2 regions of the Rugamonas sp. FW305-51 genome follow, and region 1 is predicted to be linked to the other one. Evidence: riboswitches for the same ligand, from Rfam matches in the RefSeq annotation. Region 1 holds a riboswitch; the other holds the start of a gene.
The links. A riboswitch is a leader RNA that binds a small molecule or an ion and turns the genes downstream of it on or off. The one in region 1 is predicted to bind thiamine pyrophosphate.
Positions count from the first base shown of each region.

Region 2: it holds a riboswitch for thiamine pyrophosphate, as region 1 does, so the genes downstream of both, AC3WOS_RS06560 (TonB-dependent siderophore receptor) here and thiC (phosphomethylpyrimidine synthase ThiC) in region 1, are expected to answer to the same signal.

Region 1 is NZ_JBYSZG010000005.1:83,122-90,227, reverse strand. Features, by position in the region: gene AC3WOS_RS05530 (valine--tRNA ligase) at 1-167, opposite strand, end outside; gene AC3WOS_RS05525 (DUF4382 domain-containing protein) at 396-1,619, opposite strand; gene AC3WOS_RS05520 (putative quinol monooxygenase) at 1,781-2,080, opposite strand; gene AC3WOS_RS05515 (helix-turn-helix transcriptional regulator) at 2,100-2,966, opposite strand; gene AC3WOS_RS05510 (M20/M25/M40 family metallo-hydrolase) at 3,154-4,701, shown strand; gene AC3WOS_RS05505 (hypothetical protein) at 4,799-5,203, shown strand; TPP riboswitch at 5,434-5,539, shown strand; gene thiC (phosphomethylpyrimidine synthase ThiC) at 5,609-7,106, shown strand, end outside.
Region 2 is NZ_JBYSZG010000006.1:87,759-94,864, reverse strand. Features, by position in the region: gene pnuC (nicotinamide riboside transporter PnuC) at 1-126, shown strand, start outside; gene AC3WOS_RS06575 (AAA family ATPase) at 123-647, shown strand; gene AC3WOS_RS06570 (hypothetical protein) at 728-1,450, shown strand; gene AC3WOS_RS06565 (HD domain-containing phosphohydrolase) at 1,497-3,710, opposite strand; gene AC3WOS_RS06560 (TonB-dependent siderophore receptor) at 3,926-6,052, opposite strand; TPP riboswitch at 6,139-6,236, opposite strand; gene AC3WOS_RS06555 (Imm26 family immunity protein) at 6,381-6,857, shown strand; gene AC3WOS_RS06550 (hypothetical protein) at 6,882-7,106, opposite strand, start outside.

The sequences.
Region 1 (7,106 bases):
AAGGCATGGCCCATGTGCAAGGTGCCGGTCACGTTCGGCGGCGGCAGCTGGATGCTGAAAGAAGGTTTGCCGGCGTCGAGGGTGGCGGCGTAGTAACCGCGCTGCTCCCACTCGTTGCGCCAGAATTGTTCAATGTCGGCAGGCTCGAAAGACTTGGCTAATTCCATGATTTGGCTAGTTAAATTTGCGAAAACAGCCATTATAGATGACGAAGCAGGCCATACCACGGGACTTAGGCCCTGGCGGGCGAAATTCTGCGGGAAAAGCGTCAAACCGTGGCGGCCGTGCTTGCATGGCGCGATTAATTTTCTTTCGGGAATGAAAAAGGACGCCGCGGCGTCCTTTTGGGGGAAGTGAAGCGGGGCCGCCCCCCGCAGGACGGCGCCGCAGCCTGCTTACGGCACCAGGCTGAAGTTCACGCCCGTCTGGTTGGCGGTGGAAATGTCAACCGAGGCCAGCGACTTGGTGGTGTAGCCGGTGGCCGAGGCTTCCAGCATGTACTTGCCCACGCCCGGCTGCACCGTGCTGGCGCTGGTGAACACCAGCGGCAGGGTGGCGCTGTAGGCCGTGTACTGGGGCGCCGTGGTCGGCAGGCCGGTCAAGGTGTAGGCGCCCGTTGTCAGGTCGGCGCCCATGTACTTGATGGTGACGACGGGGCCCGCTGCGATGGTCTGCTTGGCGTCGACGTAGGCGGTGGCGGTGGTGCTGACGGGCGCCAGCGTGACGGTGCCGCTGATGCTGCCCGTGACGGCGGTCGGCAGCGTGAGCGGCGCGGCCGAGGTGCTGAGCGGGATGATGACGCTGGTGCTGGTCACCGGCACGGCGCCGACGATGGCGGCGGCGTGCGCATCTGCCGTCACGACGACGTCGTAGTTACCGAGCGGCAGGCGGGTCAGCGAGAATTCGCCGGTGGTGGCGTTAGGCGTGGTGGAGCTGACGATGGCGCCGTTCTGCTGGGCCGACACCATCACGTGGCTGGTCAGCAGGGCCGGGGCGACGAAGCCGCCGATGCCGTTCAGGGCGGTCGGGATGACCTTGACCACCGGCTTCAGCGCGTACTTGCCGTTACCCTTGGTGACGACAGACTTGCAGGCGTCGAAGTCCAGCACCAGGTCCACTTTCTGGCCGGCGGCCACGTCGAATTCATTGACCAGCTTGATGCCGCTTTGCACTGCGCTCGGCGTGTCCAGCGACACTTCGGTGGTGCTGCCGGTAGGCACGACGGAGTTGGCCAGGCCGTTACCCGTGTTCGGGTCCAGCACCAGGCGCAGCTGCGAGTAGTGGCCGGCGCTCAGCGGCGTCTGGCCCAGGGCGTCGAGCGCGCCGTTGGTCAGGTTCAGCAGGTTGATCTTGCGGGCCGGGCTGAGGGTAATGTCGGTCCAGCCGGCATCCGTGTCGCTGGCCGCTGCGCTCTGGTTCACGCGCACTTTGCTGACGGTGACGTTGACGGCGTCAAAGCCGCAGGAGGGCGCATCGGTCAGCGACACGCTCAGCGTGCCCAAGTTGCTGGTGGGCGGCGTGGAGCTGCCGCCACCGCCGCAGGCGGCAAGGGTGAGGGCGGCGAGGGCGGCAAGGGCCGCGCTGGCAGTGCGAAGGGGGCGATAGCCTGGCTGTTTCATGATGGGCCTCTTTTTCTGGTGGTGGTCTACGGCAGTGATGAGTTCGCTGCACAGACATTATGTATTCCATGTGGAAACTAATATGTTAGCGTCCGCACATAGTGAGGTTTTGTTACAACTCTTACTTTTCCCAGCAGCCAGGGTACCGCCGGCGTTTCCGTTTAGAGCGGACTCGGCATGGAGATAGTGTCGCACATCTGGAGCGTGGGCGGAGCGGCCAGCAGGGTGTCGAAACGGGCCAGCGCCAGGCGCACGGGGTCCGAGGCCAAATGCTGATTGCAGGCGGCCTGGTCGCGGTACAGCTCGCAGACGACGAACGCTTCGGGCTGGCCCTGGCGGCGGTGTACGGTGTAGGACAGGCAGCCCGGTTCCTTGCGGGTCTCGGTGGCCAGCGCGCACAGCGTGGCGGCCACTTCATCGGCCGTATGTGGATGGGAATGCAAGTTGGCAATTAACAACATGTGGGCTCCATTTTCAGGTTCAGGGAGCTTGCATGATGCCGGCCTGGGTGCGCGACGGATTGTAAAAATGCGTCATGCCGCGCGCCTGGTGCAGGTAGCGCTGGGGCGAGGCCTGCGCCAGGCGACGGAACTCGTGGATGAAATGGGCCTGGTCGTAATAGCCGTGGCGCAGCGCCGTGTCCAGGTCGGGCGCGTCCGGCGTCAGCAGCAACGCCCGCACCGTGTGCTGGAAACGGCACAGCCGGCGCAGCCCGGCCGGGGTCTGGCCGGTGGCGGCCTGGAAGCGGCGCTCCAGCTGGCGCCGGCCCAGCTGCAACCGGCTTGCCAGCTGTTCGATAGTCAGCTCGCGACGGGTCCGGTACAACGTGGACACCGCATATTCCACCAGCGCATCGGCGCCGGATGGCCGCATCTGGCGCAGCAGGAAGTCCTGGATCAGCGCCAGCCGCCCGGCCTGGCTGTCAGCCGTTGCCACACGGCTGGCGCAGGCCTGGCCCGGCACGCCCCATATGTCGGCGATGTCCAGCGGCCGGTCCTGCAGCTGGGCTGCCGGTACAGCCGTGAAGCGCGCCAGCATGCCAGCCCGGAAACGCACGGCGATGAAGCCCACCTGCGCTGCCGCCGCCAGCGCCAGCGGTCCGTTGCGCAGGCACAGCAAATGGGCCGGCGCGCAAGCTTGCAAGCCGTGCGCGCCAGCGCTGTAGCGGAACGGCGCCCGGTAGTGGAAATACAGTTCGGCCCCGGTGCCGGGCAGCAGGGTGGGCAGGGCGATGGGCCCGTCGCCTTCCCAGCCCCACAGGCGGTCGATGTAGGGCAACAGCGGCGGGGCGGGCAGCAACTGAAAGCGGCGCATGGCGGATGGGATGACGGGGTGAAGCGCGATCATGGCATGCTTTTCCGATAAGACGCAACCGGCACTCCGCTGCCCGCAATTGATCGTCTCGTCTCGCCAGCTCCGTTTGTCCCAGACTGGACATGCGGCCCCGGTTTGACGATTTCTGTGATTTTTTTGACCTGGTATGGTTGAAAGAATAACGTTGTCCGTTCCCTCATTCACTCAACAAGGAACGAAGATGACCAAGCCAACCCGCCTCATCGTAGTCCTGCTGGCCGCCGCGTGCGCCGCCGGCGCCGTCCAGGCCCAGCCCGTGTGGATCACCCTGGGCGACGCCGCCTATGCCGAGTTGCAGCGGGCCGCCCCGCAAGCGATCGCGCGCGAGAGCAGCGCCACCCGTAGCGCCCCGCTGCGGCTGGCCGGCCGCGAACGCCTGCACCTGGTCGAGGTGGACGAGCCGCAGCTGCTGGCCCTGTCGGCCGCCGTGCATGGGCGCTTGCACCGTTGCGGCGGCTTCATGGCCCATCCGAGCGAGGCGGCCGGCTTGACGGCGCTGCGCCCGGCCGCGCGCACGGCGCTGGCGGCGCCCACCCGGCCCTCGTACGCCATCGCGCAACAGGCCGTGGCCGGCCCCATGCTGTCCCAGATGCAAGCCAGCAATATCGGCCAGACCATCGTCGACATGTCGGCCTACGCCAACCGCTACTACACGACCAACAATGGCGTGAATGCCTCGAACTGGCTGCTGCAGCGCTGGAGCGCGCTGGCCGCCGGCCGCGCCGACATCGCCGTCAGCCAGTTCACCCATGGCGCCTTCCCGCAGAAGTCCGTGATCGTCACCATCACTGGCACCGACAACGGCAGCCAGGTGGTGGTGCTGGGAGGCCACCTCGATTCCATCAACCAGGCCGGTACGGGCGAGACTACGCGCGCGCCCGGCGCCGACGACGATGCGTCCGGCGTGGCCAGCCTGACGGAGCTGCTGCGGGTGATCGTGGCCAGCGGCTACCATCCGCGCCGCACCATCAAGCTGATCGGCTACGCGGCCGAGGAGGTGGGCCTGCGCGGTTCGCAGGACATCGCCCAGAGCTTCCAGCGCGACGGCGTCAACGTGGTGGGCGTGATGCAGCTCGACATGACCAACTATCACGGTTCGGCTTACGACATCTATCTCTACACGGATTACACGGACAGCAGCCAGAACGACTTCGTGCAGCGCCTGATCGGCGCCTACCTGCCCACCCTCAAGGTCGGCTTTGACCAGTGCGGCTACGCCTGTTCCGACCATGCCTCGTGGACGGCGCAGGGCTACTGGACCTCGATGCCGTTCGAAACCACGCTCGACGAGGACAACCCCTACATCCACACGGCCAACGACACCTACGCCAATTCCGGCAGCCAGGCCGACAACGCGCTCAAGTTCGCCCGCATGGCCATGGCCTATGCCGTGGAACTGGGCAGCGAAGGGCCGGGCGTGCCGCCGCCGGCCGACCGCACGGAAACGGCCAGCGGCACGCTGGCCAAGGGCCAGAAGGTCAGCTACGGTCCCTACAAGGTGGCCGCCGGCGGCAGCTTCGCCGCCACGCTGAGCGGCAGCGGCGACACCGACCTGTATGTGCGCAAGGGGGCGGCGGCCACCACCAGCAGCTACGACTGCAAGTCCGACGGCCCCACCAGCGCGGAGCGCTGCACCGTGTCGCTGAGCGCCAATGGCGACGTGTACCTGTTGTTGAACGGCTACAGCGCGGCCAGCTACACGCTGACGGTGACCTACCGGCCGCAATAAACTGGCGGCGCCCGCCACCGGCGGCGGCCAGCCGCTGGTGTGCGGAAGCAACACAATATGCAACCGTCTGTAAGTTTCCTTACGGTATTTGGTGTTTATGTACAACAATAAATCGTGCCGGATCAAAGGGCACTTCCTCACAGCTCACAAGGAGATCGTCATGAAACCGCAAGTTGTTCTGGCTTTGATCCTGGCAGCCGGCGCCTGGCCGCTGGCCCACGCCGGCGAAGCCAATTCGCTCTACCAAGGCTTGATTTCGTTCCGCGACGGTCCCGACCCGGCCGGCAAGACGCCGGTCTACTGGGCCACCAACCGCACCTTGCACGGCATCCCCAACCCGCGCGTTGCCGAGCTCAAGTTCGGTGCCAACTGGGTGGCGGAAATCCGCTGGTGTGGCGATAACGCCGCGCGGCCGTTGCCGGGCGAATGCACGGACATTTACTACAATTTCCGGAAAGGCAACCTGATCACGGAAAATACCCGCGATCTGATGCACCCCTGAGCGGCACGGCCCCGGCGGGCCAGCCGCCGGGTGCTGGCGGCATTGCCGGCCAGCCATGCCGAGCCCGCCGCCGGGCGCCAGGCCGTTGTATTTCCATCCTTCCGGACGGCCGTCCACAGGCCGGCATTTGTCAAGGCGGCCGTCGCGCATAGCGCATATGGCCGTCTTTTTTACGCCATGCGGCGCGCGGCGCCATGGCGCATGTATAATTCCATCCGCTGCCGCAAGGTGGCACACGCTAGGGGTCCTGCAAGTCGCACTGCGATGCGCGGGTGAGAAATACCCTCCGAACCTGATCTGGATAATGCCAGCGAAGGGAAGCCAAGGACAACGCCGGTCACGATCCGACCACCACGCGCCGTCCCACCTCCTTTGCTGGCTCCTGTAGCTAACGAAGGAGCCAAATTGAACGCCAATCCGAAATTCCTCTCCGCCACCGCCACGGTGGACCAGGCTGCCATTGCGCCGCTGCCCAACTCGCGCAAGGTCTATGTCCAGGGCAGCCGCCCCGACATCCGCGTGCCGATGCGCGAAATCACCCAGGCCGACACGCCGGCCTCGTTCGGTTTCGAAGCCAACCCGCCCGTCTATGTCTACGACACCTCCGGCCCCTACACCGATCCGGACGCCGTGATCGACATCCGTTCCGGCCTGGCCGCCACCCCGCGCCTGCCGTGGATACTGGAGCGTGCCGATACCGAGGAGCTGGCCGGCCCCACCTCCGAATATGGCCAGGCGCGCCTGGCCGATCCGGCCCTGGCCGAACTGCGCTTCAACCTGCACCGCCTGCCGCGCCGCGCCAAGGCCGGCAAGAACGTGACCCAGATGCACTACGCGCGCCAGGGCATCATCACACCGGAAATGGAATTCGTCGCCATCCGCGAAAACCTGCGCCGCAAGGAATACCTGGAGAACCTCAAGAACTCCGGTCCCATGGGCCAGCGCCTGGCCGACCTGATGGGCCGCCAGCATCCTGGCCAGTCCTACGGCGCCAGCATCCCGGACGAGATCACGCCCGAATTCGTGCGCGACGAGATCGCCCGCGGCCGCGCCATCATCCCCGCCAACATCAACCACCCGGAAATCGAGCCGATGATCATCGGCCGTAATTTCCTCGTCAAGATCAACGCCAACATCGGCAATTCGGCCGTCACCTCGTCCATCGGCGAGGAAGTGGAGAAGATGACCTGGGCCATCCGCTGGGGCGGCGACAACGTGATGGACCTGTCGACCGGCAAGCATATCCACGAGACGCGCGAGTGGATCATCCGTAACAGCCCGGTCCCCATCGGCACCGTGCCGATCTACCAGGCGCTGGAAAAGGTCAACGGCAAGGCCGAGGACCTGACCTGGGAAATCTTCCGCGACACCCTGATCGAACAGGCCGAGCAGGGTGTGGACTACTTCACCATCCACGCCGGCGTGCTGCTGCGCTACGTGCCGATGACGGCCAAGCGCCTTACGGGCATCGTCTCGCGCGGCGGTTCCATCATGGCCAAGTGGTGCCTGGCGCACCACAAGGAATCGTTCCTGTACACGCACTTCGAAGAGATCTGCGAAATCATGAAGGCCTACGACGTCTCGTTCTCGCTCGGTGACGGCCTGCGTCCCGGCTCGATCTACGACGCCAACGACGAAGCCCAGCTGGGCGAGCTGAAGACGCTGGGCGAACTGACCCAGATCGCCTGGAAGCACGACGTGCAGGTGATGATCGAAGGCCCCGGCCACGTGCCCATGCAGCTGATCAAGGAAAACATGGACCTGCAGCTGGAACAGTGCCACGAAGCGCCGTTCTACACGCTGGGACCTCTGACCACCGACATCGCGCCCGGCTACGACCACATCACCTCCGGCATCGGCGCGGCGCAGATCGGCTGGTACGGCACGGCCATGCTGTGCTACG
Region 2 (7,106 bases), on a different contig from region 1:
CGCACCGCGGGCACGGACGGCGGGGCAGGCGGCGCGGACGGCAAAGGCAGCAAGGGCAGCAAGGGCAGCAAAGGCAGTGGCCATGGCCACGACGCTGCTCCACAGGGCGGCATGGTGTTCAAATGAGCGCCCCGGCCTGGCCGCTGCGTATCGCCATCCTGGGCACGGCCTCGTCCGGCAAGTCCACGCTGGCGGCCGCCCTGGCGCAGCGCCACGGCACGTTGTGGGTGCCAGAATACCTGCGCGAATTCGTCGATACGCAGGCGCGCGTGCCGGTGGCAGAGGACCAGTACCCCATCGCCCGCACCCAGCTCGAACGGGAGGATGCGGCCGCCGCCCACGCCCGCGCCTTGCTGTTCTGCGACACCACGCCGCTGATGACGGCCGTCTACAGCCGCCACTATTTCGGCGGCATCGATCCCCAGCTCGAGCAGCTGGTAGCGCAGCACCGCTACCACCGCACGCTGGTCACGGCGCCCGACATCCCCTGGGTGGCTGATGGCTTGCAGCGTGAATGCGAGCAGGTCAGCCGCATCGTCCACGGCCTGTTGCTGGAGGAACTGGCGCGCCGCGCCATTCCCTACGTGCTGGTGCAGGGTGGCCTGGAGCAGCGTATCGGACAGGTTGAAGAAGTGCTGCGGAGCTGACGCAACGCGATTTTTTCCGTTGCATTGGGGCGCGCGGCGCGCTAAATTGGGCCATTCCCACTCGCCAAGCACTGCCCGCCATGAAAAAACTCATCGCGCTTGCCACCCTGCTGCCCCTGCTGCCTGACCTCGCCCTGGCCGACACCGGCTACTACATGGTCACCGCCTACGATGTGGAAGGGCAGGCCTCCGTCGATTACAAGTACTGGAACGCCCATTACAACGGCCGCACCGTGGCCGCGCCCGAGATCGGCATCGGCTACGGCGTCACGTCGCGCTGGTACACGGAGCTGTACGGCACCTGGATCAAATTCAACGGCGGCGGCGCCGTGTTCAGCGAACTGGCGTGGCAAAACGACTACATGCTGACCCAGGGCCAGTATCCGTTCGACCTGGCCATCCACACCAAGCTCGAACGGCCGCGCGACCGCAGCGAAGGCTATGCGCTGGAGATCGGCCCCGTGCTGCAGACGGAGATCGGCCGCACCCAGTTCAACGCCAACGTGTTCTTCCAGCGCGACTACCGCACCGAGGACGGCGGGCCGATGGAGATGGCTTACCAGCTGCAGGTCAAGCATCGCTGGAAAAGCTGGTTCCAGCCCGGGTTGCAGGCGTTCGGCGAAGTGGGGAAGTGGAACGACTGGCTGCCGCTGAACCGGCAGTCGCACCGCGCCGGCCCGGCCATATTCGGCAGCCGCGACATCGGTGGCAAGGAGCTGAAATACGAGGCGGCCTATCTGGTCGGCCGCAACAACGGGCGCGCGGCGAAGAGCTTCACCATGCGCCTGCAGTATCTGTTCTGACGCGTTGGCGGACATTCGCAGGCCGGCCCGCGCAGGTGACAAGGGCTTACGTGCCCACGCCAAATTTGAACCCCTTTTCTCTGAAGAGCCTGATGCAGGCATCGGCGACGGCCGGGTCGTAGAACTTGCCCCTGTTGCGTATGATTTCCTCCAGGGCGATATCGATACCCAATGCCGCGCGATAGGGCCGATGCGAGGACATCGCTTCGACCACGTCCGCTATCGCCAATATTTTCGCGCCGATTAATATCTCGTCCCCCTTTAAGCCGCGTGGATAGCCCGTGCCGTCGAGCCGCTCGTGGTGTTGCCGGACAAGTTCAGCGATGGGCCAGGGGAAATCGATGGCCTTCAGAATGTCATAGCCCGCTTGCGGATGGCGCTGGATCAATTTGAACTCGTATTCATCGAGCCGGGTGGGTTTGACGAGGATTTCGGCGGGCACCTGAATCTTGCCTAAATCGTGAACGACAGCCGCCAAATGGATGCCCCGGATGTCATCCTCGGGCAGCCCCAGTTCCCGCGCGATGGCCGTGGCCAGTTCGCTCACCCGTCGCTGGTGGCCGGCCGTATAGGCATCCCTCAGTTCCAGGGTGGCGGCCATGGACTGGACCGTCGCCTCCAGACTCAGTTCCAGCCGTTTTCGGCTATGGGTATTGGCGTCGCTCATGCGCAGCGAGGTGATCCCAAAGGCCAAGTCGGCGGCAAGTTCCTCCAGCAGCCTGATCTCGTCCGCATTGAATGGATTTTCCGTGGCGGAATAGATCGTCAATGCCCCCAACACCTGGCCATTCGATACCAGTGGGAAGGCGCTGGAGGAGCGGTAACCGCGGACGGTGGCGTTATCTTGCCAAGGTTTCACGGCAGTATTGCTTGAAAAGCTTTTATTCACCTGTAGCGCTCTGGTCCGGATGGCCTTGCCGGTAGGGCCTTGCCCCCGTTCGGAATCGGCCCATGTGACCTGCACGGTATCCAGATAACCGTCGTCAAAGCCAAAATGCGCCACCGGCTGGACCGACTTGTCGTCATCGTCCATGGCATAGCCCACCCATACCATGCGATAACCGCCAACTTCTACAATGTTCCGGCAGATGTCTTCGAGCAGTTGGCCTTCGTTGGTCGCATGGATGAGTATCTTGTTGCAGCCACTGAGCACTTCGAGCGACCGGTTCAGGCGCAGAATTTCGCTGTTGGACAACAAGGCAAGCGCCATCTCGTCAAATGCGCAGGCCAGCCGGCCGATCTCGCTGGCGGTGTGCGGCACCCCGCTGCGGGCCCGGTAGTCGCCTTTGCTTAAGCGGCGCGCAGTGTCGACGATCGCCCGTATGGGGAGTATGAGCAGCCGCTCGGCGCCAAACCAGACCGTCAGTATCGCCGCCACCACCATGGCGGCGGTGGTGTAGATCGCGCTGTAAAATTGCTGTTCGGCCTTTTCCGTGATGGACGATTTGGTCATGCCAACCCAAAGATAGATCGGGCCGGACGGTGTTTCCGCGAAATGGGAGAAGGCGTAGACCCGGAGCGCGCCATCAAAGCCGGTGGCCTCGGCCGTGCCGGTTCCGTGCTGCGCGACCAGGGTCTTGAAAAAGGGCGAGTTCCTGAGATTTTTTGCGATCTGGGCGTCGGGGTCCGGATACCGCACCAGCACCGTGCCGTCACTATCGATCAGGCCTAGCCGTGCGTCCAGCGGGTAGCCGGCTTTGGCGAACTCCTGGTTGATCCACCCCAGATCCAGTAATACGGCCACCACGCCCTCGACCTTGCCCGCATCGTCGGCAAACGACTGCGCCAAAGGCAGGCTCCATTTGGCGGTGGTACGGCCGGTGACTGCCTTGCCAACGACGACGTCGGTGGTCCGCAAGGCCCGCTGAAAGTAATCGCGGTCGGCAATGTTGGTCGGGACGGACGAGGCGACGGCATTACATGCGAGCGCACCTGCAGGCGTGGCAAACACGGCCGTGGCAACGTGCGGCGAGCGCGCCTTGTAGCGCTGAAGAAAATTTCCGCAATCCGGCTCATGTATCAGTCTGCTTGCGCTGCCGGTACTCACCATGACTTCCAGAAACTGCTGCGCAAAGCGGATGACGTCGCTTTGATTTTCTGCAATGAGCTGAGCATGGGTTGCCAGCCGTTCCATTGCATAGGCCAGATCCGTGGCGCGTCGTTCATAGGCGCGATAGGTTGCCACACCGAGCACGACCGCGAAGATCAGACCGAGAGCGAGCAGGGCGCGGGCTCTGATGCTGCGTGGCGGAAAATTCAAGTGATCTCCAGTCGGTTGCCAAAGTTGCGGCCTTGCAACTCGTGGTCATCCGTGCCTGGAATGGTGTCCGGATTCAAGTGCGCGGCGCGGCGCTCAAGTCAGGGTTCATTTTATCCGATCATGGCAGCGCTCTTGCGCTGGAAGGCGCTGCCAATTGATTTGAGGTGTTTTGCCACGCCACGCCGCCGCGCCGGCCGGCGCGGCGGCTGCCAGCCTTACAGGTCGAACTGGGCCGACACGCGGAAGGTGCGCTTGGCGCCCGGGAACAGGTAGCCGCCCAGGTCCGGGGTCACGTCGCGCCAGTAGAAGCGGTCGAACGCGTTGTCGAGGTGGGCACGGAAGGTGGTGGCCGTACCGGCCACGCGCGTGACGTAGGCCGCACCCAGGTTGACCACATGGTAGGCCGGCACCATCACCGTGTTGGCCGGATCGAAGGCCTTCTTGCCCGCGTATTGCCAGTTGGCGTTCAGGTTCAAGCCGTGCACCTGCGGCACGGCGTAGTCGGCATAGACGCTCGATTTGAAGGCCGGCACGTTGGTGACGCGCTTGCCGTCCATGTCGCTGCGGCCGGTGCCGCTGGCCAGCGTGTGCAGGGCCGTGGCCGTGACGCCCATGGCCAGTTCCTTGCTTACCTTGCCGTCCAGCGTCAGTTCGATGCCGCGATGCTGGTCCTGGCCGTTGCGCACCCAGGTGTTGGCGGCGTCGATGTATTCCAGGCCCTGGCGGATCTGGAACAGGGCGGCCGTCATGCTCAGGTCCTGGGCCAGGGCGGCCTTCACGCCCGCTTCCAGCTGTTTGGACTTGCCGGCGTCGAGTGCCTGCTGGGCGTTGCTGGTGCCGATCGGGGCCACGCTGCCGTATTGCAGGCCCTGGGCATAGGAGCCGTACAGCGACACGGTGGCGGCGGGGCTGTAGACCAGCGCCACGTTGGGCAGCCAGAATCCGTGGTCGGTGTGGACGGCCGGCAGGGTGGCGTCGACCACTTCATCGCGCTTGAGCTGCGCGTAGCGGGCGCCTGCGTGCAGGGCCAGGGTATCGGTCAGGCTGGCGATGTCCTGGGCCAGCACGGCGCGTTCGCTGCTGCGGCGGCGTTCGGATACGGGGCCGCTGCTGCGCTCGACGGGCGGCACCACCACCGGATGGTAGATGTTGCTCACGCCGGCGAAGTCGTACACATAGTCGCCCCATTTTTCGCTGTTGCGGAAGTAAGTGCCGCCCACCGTCAGCGCGTGGCGCACGGCGCCCGTGGCCAGGCTGCCCTGCAGCAGCGCTTGCACGTTCAGGGGCGACTTCTTCTCGCCCAGGCTGATGTAGTCGTACACGTCGTAGTCGCCGTTGCCGCAGAAGCCGGGATACAGCGACTGGGCCGTGCAGCCGTACGGGAAGGCCGTGTAGTCGTCACGCTTGAACTGGTGCTGGTTGGCGCGCACGGTGGCGTGCCATTGCGGCGACAGCTGGTACTGGAAGCTGAGTCCCAGGTTGCTGCTGGTGGTCTCGACGGGACGGCTCCACGGCTGGTTGTTGAGCATGTTGTCGGCCGCGATGTTGGGCAGCGCCACGTTGTCGAGCAGCTGGAAGCCGGGCGCCGACACTTGCGACTTGGTCTGGTAGTCGGCATCGAGCTGCAGCAGGGCCTGGGGCGAGATCTGCCAGTCGAAGGCGCCGGAGATGAACTTGCGGTTGCCGTCGGCGCCCTTGATGTAGGAGCGCAGGCGCTCGGCGGCGGCGTTGAAGCGGTAGCCGAAGCGGCTGTCCTCGAAGCGCCCGCCCAGGTCCACGGCGCCGTACACGGTGCCGCGCTCGCGCTCTTCCAGCAGGAACGAACGCAGCGCGGCGCTGGTGGGGCGCTTGACGACGTAGTTGATCATGCCGCCCGGCGCCGAGGCGCCGCCCTGCAGGCCCGACAGGCCCTTGAGCACTTCCAGCCGCTCCTTGTTCTCGAGCGGGATCTGGGTGTCGCCGGAGATGGCCATGCCATCCTTGCGGTAGCTGGTGGCGTTGTCGAGCTTGAAGCCGCGGATGGAGAACTGCTCCGAGTAGCCGACCGCGTTATAGGCGTCGCTCAGGCCGGCGTCGTAGCGGGCCGCGTCTGTCGTGCTGCGGATGTCGCGGTCATACATTTGCTGCGAGGTCAGCACGGTGACCGAGGCCGGCGTCTGCATCAGCGGCATGTCGCTGAAGCCGGCCACGGAGGCGTGGCCGGGCGCGACGCGGGCGCCGCTGACGATGATTTCGGGGACGGCTTGCCCGGCGGGGACGTCGGCATCGGCCCAGGCGTTGCCGGACAGGGCTTGCAGGACCGCCACGGACAGGGCGGACAGGGCGAAATGAGGTGTGGACATGGTGTGCTCTCTGGTGCGCGGCTAAGCCGCGGCGCTCGTTGTTCGTTGCTTGTCAGGCTGGAACCAGCGCGGGAGCTGTCAAAGGAGGGAACCTCTTTGCGCTTTCCTGCGCTGGCATTATCCAGATCAGGTACGGAGGGTATCTCTCACCCGGAACAGCGTTCCAGGACCCCTAGCGAGGCAGGAGTGTAACATAGACCCATGTTGGCCCGCCCGGAGGCGTGCGCCGCCACCGTCGCGCCATCGCTACACTGCAGTTTTGCGCCGCCTTGCCGATATGGCTTATGAGCCGGGCGGCGGCGCAGTGCTGAACCAAGAGGATGGATGTATGAAGCAGCCATATCACGAAGGAAGCTGGTTCGCGGTGCCGCTGCTGGAGGGCGGCTACGGCTGCGGACTGGTGGCACGGTTGGCGCCGTCGAGCCGCGTCATGCTGGCCTACCTGTTCGGGCCGCGCCATGCGCAGCTGCCGCCGCTGGAATCGCTGGCCCGGCTGCGGGCCGAAGACGCCTTGCGCGTGCTGCGCGTGGGCGACATGGCGCTGGCCAGCGGGCGCTGGCCCGTGCTGGGCGAAACGGTCAACTGGAATCCGGCCCTGTGGCCCATGCCGGCCTACCTGCGCCGCGCCGACGCGCTGCGCCGCGCCTGGCGCGTGACCTATAACGACCAAGACCCGAGCCGCTCCGAACGCGAGGAATCGGTGCCTTACGACACCCAGGGCATGGAGGCCGATTCGCTGTACGGCTACGGTTCGGCCGAGCTGTTGCTGTCGCGCCTGCTGGAGCCGGCCTCCGTGCGCGGCTAGCGGCGCAATACTCGGGCCCGGCCGCTATGGTGCCGGGCAACTGACATTCCATGCCGTCAGCTCGGCCCGGCTGTAGCGGGCGTCGACCTGGGCCAGTTCGCCCCGCTCGCCGCGAAACAGCAGCGTGTAGATGGTGGGGGCGCCCGCTGCCCGCGCGCCCGCGCCCAAGGCTTCGAGCGCGAAGGGCAGGGCGCGCAGCCGCGCGCACTGGGTATTGCCGGCAAAGAGCAGGCGGGCCCGGTTCAGCAG